Regions from separate parts of the Haliea sp. E17 genome, predicted to be linked through region 2. Evidence: predicted binding sites of a transcription regulator. Region 2 holds the regulator's gene; each other region holds the start of a gene.
What was found. The regulator sigma-54, encoded in region 2, starts transcription at its own class of promoters, with help from an activator protein. The targets are predictions, from matches to a motif close to TGGCACANNNNTTGCNNT.

Region 1 (2,197 bases), on a different contig from region 2:
GGGCCATCGCCCGGAACAGGCCCGGCTTAAATGGTTGCCGGGGGACTTGCCCAAGGTGCCTCTCGACGTTGCCGCCACCGGCCCCAAGGTCATTCGCATGGCCGCATGCATAGCTGAGCGTGTGACGTTCAGCGTGGGAGCCATCCCGGAGCGTGTGCAGTGGGCCCTGGAGACCGCGCGGCGGGCGCGCGCCGAGGCGGGTATGCCGGCGGACGGCGTCAGCTATGGCATCCAGGTGATCGTCGTCTGCCACCCGGACCTCGAGGCTGTGCGCGAAGCCGCAACCAGCTTTGTCGCGCCGCTGGCGCGCTTCCAGATCATGCTGGGGGAAGCGGCGGGCCCGCGCAGCGAAAATGACGCGGAGAACCTGGCAAAGATTCGCGCGGGCTATGACATGACCGTCCACGGTGACGTGGAAGCCCATGACCGTCTCGGCGGCGCGCAACTGGATTTTGATTTCGTGCGCCGCTTTGCCATTGTCGGCTCACCCGAGCACTGTGTCGAACGCCTGCTGCAACTCCACCGTCTGGGTATCGAGCGCTTCGTCGTCGTCGGCCCTGGGTTTCACCCGGAACTCGAGCGACAGGGCCCAGGGCTGTTCGTGCGGGAAGTGCTGGCGGCGGTACGCAATAGCGTTTGAGGCCTGACCCGGCGGTGAGCGGTATGCCGTCAACTTCGTTTACACAGTGATTCCCCCGTCACCGTGTCCCGGGCCAGCGTGCCTGTTTCGCTTTCGGATTTCAAAATCTCAGGCAGTCGGATTGTGTGTGTTTCCCGAGCTTTTGCGGGGAACCGCGGCTGGCGTTGCCGGGCACCTAGTGCCAGGGGCATTCTCCAGCCTGCTCGATTTTTGTCCAACCCCGGTGTCACTGGGCTTTACATTTTCAGGGATTTTGCTGAACCGGTTCACACTAAGTACTTGATTTTACACACTTGGCACACCTATTGCTTTTTATGTGATGTCGCCTGGACCTGGTTGCTTTTGTGCAAGGTCCAGAGTGGTAACCGGCTGGTTTCGTTACTCCCGCCATGGAAGGTGGGGCGACACATGGATGTTCCGGCAGTTGATGGTCCTGTACGCCAGAAAAACAAAAATTGAAAAATCGAGGGTGGTCTAGAGTGATTAATAAGAATCTGAAAGCGCTGGTGGCGGCAGTGGCTCTGCTGGTAGGCCAGTCGGCGATTGGTGCGGATTTCAATTTTGGTGGACTGGGTGGCGTTTCGACGTCCGGCTACTCCACCAGCTCCGGTGGCATCGGGGTCACGATTCAGGATGCCAATGGTAGCAACCTTGGGTACTACAACTATGGTGCGGCGCCATCTGCGACCTATGGAATCGGTGTCGGCCCCTGCGGCCTGTTCTGTAACGCGGGGATCAACGGTGGGGAATCCCTTGCCATTACCTTTACCCAGAGTGTGGTACTGAACTCCCTTACATTTGGCGCATGGGATGCTGCTGATTACAGCGCCACCGCAGTTAGCGGCAGTGGTTCAAAGACGTTCAATACCGGCTCCTCGGCGTTGAGTTCAACCACATTCAACGCCTTGAACCTCAATGTCCTGGCCGGTGATACCCTCTATATCAATGGCATAGCTGGCGGTTCGGTATTTACCCTGCGAGGCCTGTCGGTCACTGGCATTACGCCGGTCCCGGTACCCGCCGCGGCGTGGCTGTTCATCTCCGCTATCGGTGGCCTGGTGGGTGCTCGTCGCCTGCGCCGCGCTGCCTGAACAAACCGGCGATAAACAAAGGCCCGCCAGATGGCGGGCTTTTTTGTGCCTGTAAATCAAGGCCTTTACAGGTACCGCCGAATGGCGATACGGCGTCCTGATACTGCGAGCGCAGGCACCTCAATTCACATTGCGCCCACGTCCCTCCCACCAGGGTTTGCGCAGTTCGGTTTTCAACACCTTGCCGGCCCCCGACAGCGGCAGGGGTTCCTCGCGGAAGGTGATCCCCTTGGGCAGCTTGTAGCCGGCTATCTGCTTGCGGCAGTGGGCGATCAGGTCGCCTTCGGCAGCCCCGGTGCCCGGACGTAATATCACGATGGCGTGAACTGCCTCGCCCCATTCCTCGTGGGGTATGCCGATCACGGCGCAGTCCTGTACCGCTGGGTGGGTCATCAGGGCGTTTTCGACTTCCGTGGTGTACACGTTCTCGCCGCCCGACACGATCATGTCCTTGACCCGGTCGACG
Region 2 (2,197 bases):
GGGTCGGTGACCTCCACGTGGTGTCCGCTGACGTTCAGTTGCATAGCTTGGCTCCTTGTTGCTGATGAGCCCGGGTGAGCCCCGGGGAGGGCGCCGCCGGATTCCGGCGAGACCTTGGAATCAGTCTAGACCACTTGGTGACCGGCTGGCACAGGTGGTCGGGCGATATTGGCATAAAGATCATACCAGCCGCTTGCGCTCGTTGGAGGGCGGGATGTTAAGGCTGTCCCGGTACTTGGCGATGGTCCGCCGGGCTACTTCAATGCCCTGTTCGTCCAGCAATTGGGCGATCTTGTTGTCGCTGAGAGGCTTGCGGGGGTTTTCTGCCGCGACCAGCTTGCGGATCAGTGCGCGAATCGCCGTTGAAGAGCATTCGCCACCGCCGCTGGTGGATACGTGGCTGGAAAAGAAATACTTGAGTTCGAAGATACCGCGCGGGGTGTGCATGTACTTCTGGGTGGTGACCCGGGAGATGGTGGACTCGTGCATCTCCACCGCCTCGGCAATGTCGTGCAGCACCAGCGGTTTCATGGCTTCCTCGCCGTATTCGAGGAAGTTGCGCTGGTGCTCGACAATCTTGCTGGCCACTTTCATCAGGGTTTCGTTGCGGCTCTGCAGGCTCTTCAGGAACCAGCGCGCCTCCTGCAGGTTGTCGCGCAGGTAGGTGTTGTCGGCACTGTTGTCCGCGCGCTTGATCAGGCTGGCATAGTCGCTATTGATGCGCAGTTTGGGCGCGATATCCGGGTTGAGCTCCACCACCCAGCGGCCTTCGCGCTTGCTGACAAAAACGTCGGGCACCACGTATTCGACATCTTCCGGGGCGAAGGATTGCCCCGGGTTCGGGTCCAGGGTCTGCAACAGCGCCAGTACCGACTTGAGTTCGCTTTCAGCGAGCCGGGTGCGGCGCAGGATCTGGTTGTAATCGCCGCCGGCCAGCTGCGGCAGGTGGCGGTTGAGGATCAGCCGCGCCGGCTCGAGATAGGGGGTGTCGGCGGGCAGTTGCTGCAACTGCACCAGCAGGCATTCCTGCAGGCTGCGGGTACAGACGCCGGCGGGTTCGAATTGCTGCAGCCGGTGCAGCACCGCCACGATCTCGTCCATCTCGATGTCGAGTTCCGGGTCGAAGGACTCGTGGATTTCCTCCAGCGACAGGGTCAGCCGGCCGTTGCCGTCGGTGGCGTCGAGCAGGGTCAGGGCGATCAGGTGGTCGGTGTCGGAAAAACGGGTGAGGTTGAGCTGCCAGAGCAGGTGGTCGTGCAGGGATTCCCGCGAGCTGTTGCGGGACTCGAAGTCACCGTCGTCTTCCATGGGCGCCGGGGCGGGGGAAGAACTGGATGGCAGCAGGTCTTCCCAGCGGGTGTCCACCGGCAGGTCATCCGGCATGCTCTCGGAGCCGGTGGTGTTAGCCTCGTTGAGTTCGGCGCTTTCCCAGTCGCTGTTGCCGGCCGGGCCTTCGGGCTCGTTGTTACCGTTCTCCACCTCGTTGCCGCCGAGGTCCTCTTCGCCGATTTCCAGCAGGGGGTTACTGTCCAGCGCCTGCTGGATTTCCTGCTGCAGGTCCAGCGTGGAGAGTTGCAGTAAGCGGATGGCCTGCTGCAACTGCGGAGTCATGGTCAGTTGCTGGCCGATCTTGAGTTGAAGCGATTGTTTCATCGACAGCTGGAAAGAGCCCCTGGGTGCGTCCCCGTACGGGGTGGCGCAGTTGAACACGACTTGGAGTGTAGCGCCAGCGTGCAAACTCTGGCAACCGCTTGGCTCGAAATTTGCTTGTTGACTTTTTTTACGTTTAGCAGTGGTGTTGCGGATGCCTTAAAGGCGGAATTGTTCGCCGAGGTAGACCTTGCGCACCTTGGCGTTGTCCAGCACTTCCTGGGAGGTGCCTGAGGCGATGATGTGACCTTCCCCTACGATATAGGCCTTCTCGCAAATATCAAGTGTGTCGCGCACGTTGTGGTCGGTAATCAGGATGCCGATACCGCGATCGCGCAGGTGGTTGATGATTTGCTTGATGTCGCTCACCGAGATCGGGTCGACGCCGGCGAAGGGTTCGTCGAGCAGGATGAAGTCCGGTTCTGTCGCCAGCGCGCGGGCGATTTCCACCCGCCGCCGCTCGCCGCCGGAGAGCGACTGGCCGAGGCTGTCGCGCAGGTGCTGCACGTGAAATTCCTCGAGCAGCATGTCGCGCTTTTCCTGCCGC
Region 3 (2,197 bases), on a different contig from region 2:
ATCCTGGTGAAGACTTCTTCCTTGCCCTCTTCACGCATCGCGGTATTGGAGAAGTTGGCGTGCATGCCGGAGCCGTTCCAGTCGGTGTCGCCCAGGGGCTTGGGATGCCATTCGATCCACAGGCCGTATTTCTCGGCGGTGCGCTCGAGCAGGTAGCGAGCCAGCCAGATCTCGTCGCCGGCACGCTTGGCGCCCTTGGCGAAGATCTGGAATTCCCACTGGCCGGCGGCCACTTCAGCGTTGATACCTTCGACGTTCAGGCCAGCTTCCAGGCACATGTCCAGGTGCTCTTCGATGATGTCGCGGCAGAAAGCGTTCTTGGCGCCTACCGAGCAGTAGTAGGGACCCTGGGGATCGGGGAAGCCGCCGGCGGGGAAGCCCGGCGGACGGTCGGTGCTGGAATCCCACAGGAAGTATTCCTGCTCGAAGCCGAACCAGTAATCTTCGTCGTCCTCGCCTTCCATGATGGTGGCGCGACCGTTGGATACGTGGGGAGTGCCGTCCGCGTTGAGCACTTCGCACATTACCAGGTAGGCGTTCTTGCGGTCCGGGTCGGGAATGACCATCGCAGGCTTGAGCAGGCAGTCAGAGGCGTTGCCCTCGGCCTGTTCGGTGGAACTGCCGTCGAAGGACCACATGGGGCATTTTTCCAGGGTGCCGTCGAAATCTTTGCGGACCATGGTCTTGCTGCGCAGGCTTTGAGTCGGGGTGTAACCGTCAAGCCAGATATATTCCAACTTACTTTTCATCTTGCGATTCTCTTTTGATAGCAGATTATGGAAGGAACCCAATGCGGGTAGTAAACCTCTAGCAGGCTCAAAAAAGCAAAATCCATTCCAACCTTGGCATTTTGCACCAAATGGAGGAAAAGCGACCATAAATGAGCGCCTTACGTGGATTTTGCCGGATTCTGGCGACAATTCACGCTGATTTGACATTTATGGGTGCATAAGATTGCGCGATGGCGGTGCATTTGGCGTGCCAAACGCACTAATTTGGTGCTTTTCAGTGTCGCAGGGTCTCCCCGGAATCGTCCATCTGCCCCCCTCCGGCGGCTTCGCTGCAAGCGGGGCGGGAGGGGCGCTGGGAGGTCAGGCAGGCGCGCTTGCGTCGACCACGATGGCAGTAATGTTATCGCGGCCGCCGCGTTCGAGGGCGAGGTCGACGAGGGCCTTGCAGCTGTCCTGGGCGGCGCCCTGGGCCAGCAGGGTTTGGATGTCGTCGCAGCCCACGGGGTTGTAGAGGCCGTCGCTGCAGAGCAGGTAACGATCGCCGTCGTGGACGCTGGCGAAGCCCAGGTCCGGCGTCAGGCTCTCGCGGATGCCTACGGCGCGGGTCAGGACGTGCGACGTGTGATGCGTGACCTTTTCCTCGGCGGTCAATTCACCCCTCGCGTGTTTCTGCTGCGCCAGGCTGTGGTCTTCCGTGAGCTGTACGAGTTCTCCGTCGCGCAGCCTGTACAGGCGGCTGTCACCCGCCCACAGGAAAAAACACTGATTACCATGGGCGAGCATTACCACCACGGTTGTCCCTGGCCGGTGTTTGCGGAAGGCGGTGCGACATTGCACGTTTGCCGCCTGCAATCGGGTTTCCAGGTCCTGTAGATTGGCGAGTACCGAACCCTGCGGGGAAAATGTCCGGAGCTGCTTGACCACGGCACTGCTGGCGAAGTCGCCGCGGCTGTGCCCCCCCATGCCGTCGGCTACTACCCACAGCCTCTGTTCCTGTGAGTCCAGGAAGGCATCCTCGTTGATGTGGCGTACGCGCCCGACATCGGTGAGGCTCGCGCTCCGCCATGTAATGGCTCCGGCGGCATTGGCGTCCTGTGTCCCTGCTTCGAAACTGTCCGCGATCTCTGCGATCTCTTGCAGTGAAATTTCCGGCATATGAAGTTCCACCCGATTTCAGTCGTTGAGCCAGTTTTCCCGGAGGATGCGCACCAGTTCGCCAGCTGATTCCGGCCGCCGCGCGGGGTCTTTCTGCAGGCACTGCATGGTCAGGTTGGCCAGCACTTCCGGGACGTGCTGGCGGGTAACCTTGCGCGGGTCCGCGGGTGTTTCGGTGCGGATCTGCTGCAGCAGGGTGGGGATGAAGTCGCCCTGGAAGGGCGTGGTTCCGGTCAGGCATTCGTACAGCAGGGCGCCCATGCTGTAGAGGTCGGACTGGAATGAAATGTCGGGGTCGCGGTTGATCTGCT
Region 4 (2,197 bases), on a different contig from region 2:
AGGACCTGGTTGGCCGGCTGGCGGAGCCGCTGGTCAATCCGGAACTGCGCAAGGACTGTTTCGACGGCAGTGTCTCGCTGTTCGCCGAATGGCGCACCGAATCCGGGGCCCTGCTGGGCTACCTGCTGATTCACGGTGGCGGGCAGATCTACGCGGAATTCGACGTGCTGCGCGCCCACCCGACAAAACCGCAGTGGGTGATCGAGGCGATGACCGCCTGGGGCAGCCCCGACCAGGTCAAGGCCGAGCCGCGCCTGTTGCCCGCCATCGGCGACTGAGGGTGGTCGCGGCGAGAACATCGATTATGTCGCTGCTCCAGGACCGGGCGGCGAGTTCCGCCCGCCTGCAGCGGGTGCTCTTCGGTCTCAACTGGTCAATCGCGGAAACGGAAGCCTCGACGGGGCTGTGTTTCAGCCCGCTGCAGGTGGCGCGCAATATCGACTGGCCCGGCTCCCTCGCCGGACGTCCGGCGGACAATCTGCTGCCCTGGCTCGGCAGCGAGCGTCACATCGAGGTTGCCGCCGCGGTTGCCACCGTCAATGCCGTGCTGAACGGCGCGGACAATCCCCTGCTGCGGGCGGCCGAGCCCCTGTGTTTTGAGGCCGCCCCGCACCTGTCGGTATTCCATCACTTTGCCGGACAGCTCGACGGAGCCCGGGTCGTGGTGATCGGTCGCTACCCGGGGATCGAGCAACATCTGCCGGACTTCGACTACCAGTGCGTCGAACGCCGGCCCGGTCCCGGGGACCTGCCCGCGGAAGCCGCGCCGGAAGTCCTCGCCCAGGCCGACTGGGCCTTTATTACCGCCAGCAGCCTGGCCAACGGCACGCTGGCCGACCTGCTGCACTGGAGCCGCAATGCCCGCAGCGTGCTCATGGGGCCCAGCCTGCCCTGGCTGGCCGATTGGGCGGACTACGGTGTGGACTTTATCGCCGGGGTGGAGGTGCTCGACCGCGAGCGCCTCGGGCAGGTGGTGGGAGAGGCCGGGGGAACCCGTATTTTCAATGCCGCCGTGCGCTACCGCCTGTTGCAACTCGCCTGAGTCGGAATGCGACATCGCCCCCGCGGGGCCCGTGTAGCAAGTCCGACAAATCCCGCCGCAGGTGCCCTTCCCGACAGCGACCAAAGCCCTCCCGATAACGCTAAGTCACTGATTCAACTGCATTAAAAATTGTTTCACCGGTGTGGCATGTGGATTGCACTTTCCTCCCTACAGGCAGCAATCAAGCATCCACGGAGGCAACACCATGCTCAACATGACCGACAGTGCCGTCAGCGCAGTGCAACGTTTCATCGAGTCCGCGGGCAAACCCATCGCCGGACTGCGAATCAAGGTGGAGGGCGGTGGCTGCTCCGGGCTGCAGTACGGCATGCGCCTTGAAGAGAGTGTCGGCGAAGCCGACTCGGTGCTCGATTTCACCGGTGTGAAAGTACTGGTGGACGGCGACAGTGCCGGCCTGCTCGACGGTGTCACTGTCGATTTCATCGACGGCCTTGAAGGCACCGGTTTCAAGTTCGAAAACCCCAACGCTACGGCCAGCTGTGGCTGCGGAAAATCATTCACCTGCTGAGACGGATGCAGCTCATACGACACCCCGTCCGGCACTGCGCCAGGAGATCTTGAACCATGTGGGACTACTCGGAAACGGTCAAGGAACACTTTTACAACCCCAAGAATGCCGGCGCGGTTGCTGAAGCGAACGCCACCGGTGATGTGGGCTCCATCAGTTGCGGCGACGCCCTGCGCCTGACCCTGAAGGTCGACCCGGAGAGCGAGGTCATCCTCGACGCCGGCTTCCAGACGTTCGGTTGCGGGTCTGCAATCGCCTCTTCTTCGGCGCTCACCGAAATGGTCAAGGGCAAAACCCTCGACGAGGCGCTGACCATCAGCAACCAGGATATCGCCGATTACCTCGACGGCCTGCCGCCGGAAAAAATGCACTGTTCGGTGATGGGCCGCGAAGCCCTGCAGGCAGCGGTGGCGAACTACCGCGGCGAGGAGTGGGTCGACGACCACGAAGAGGGCGCACTGGTCTGCAAGTGCTTCGCCATCGACGACGTGTACATCCGCGATACGATTCGCGCCAACAACCTGAGCACGGTGGAGGACGTCACCAACTACACCAAGGCCGGGGGTGGCTGCTCCTCCTGCCACGAGGGGATCGAGAACATCCTCGCCGAAGAACTGGAAGCGCGC

Region 1: a site for sigma-54 is predicted at 935-952, ahead of ACNKU3_RS04615 (VPLPA-CTERM sorting domain-containing protein). Genes of this name have one in related genera too.
Region 3: a site for sigma-54 is predicted at 822-839, ahead of ACNKU3_RS13650 (glutamine synthetase beta-grasp domain-containing protein). Genes of this name have one in related genera too.
Region 4: a site for sigma-54 is predicted at 1,186-1,203, ahead of ACNKU3_RS11525 (HesB/IscA family protein). Genes of this name have one in related genera too.

What each region holds. Positions count from the first base shown of each region.
Region 1 covers NZ_JBLWFK010000002.1:326,053-328,249, forward strand. Annotated here, with positions in the region: gene ACNKU3_RS04610 (LLM class flavin-dependent oxidoreductase) at 1-640, shown strand, start outside; gene ACNKU3_RS04615 (VPLPA-CTERM sorting domain-containing protein) at 1,120-1,731, shown strand; gene ACNKU3_RS04620 (acyl-CoA synthetase) at 1,852-2,197, opposite strand, start outside.
Region 2 covers NZ_JBLWFK010000011.1:19,024-21,220, forward strand. Annotated here, with positions in the region: gene hpf (ribosome hibernation-promoting factor, HPF/YfiA family) at 1-44, opposite strand, end outside; gene ACNKU3_RS20465 (RNA polymerase factor sigma-54) at 181-1,653, opposite strand; gene lptB (LPS export ABC transporter ATP-binding protein) at 1,810-2,197, opposite strand, start outside.
Region 3 covers NZ_JBLWFK010000005.1:49,028-51,224, reverse strand. Annotated here, with positions in the region: gene ACNKU3_RS13650 (glutamine synthetase beta-grasp domain-containing protein) at 1-749, opposite strand, end outside; gene ACNKU3_RS13645 (PP2C family protein-serine/threonine phosphatase) at 1,092-1,886, opposite strand; gene ACNKU3_RS13640 (serine/threonine protein kinase) at 1,905-2,197, opposite strand, start outside.
Region 4 covers NZ_JBLWFK010000004.1:232,363-234,559, reverse strand. Annotated here, with positions in the region: gene ACNKU3_RS11535 (hypothetical protein) at 1-278, shown strand, start outside; gene ACNKU3_RS11530 (Rossmann-like domain-containing protein) at 305-1,042, shown strand; gene ACNKU3_RS11525 (HesB/IscA family protein) at 1,248-1,571, shown strand; gene nifU (Fe-S cluster assembly protein NifU) at 1,628-2,197, shown strand, end outside.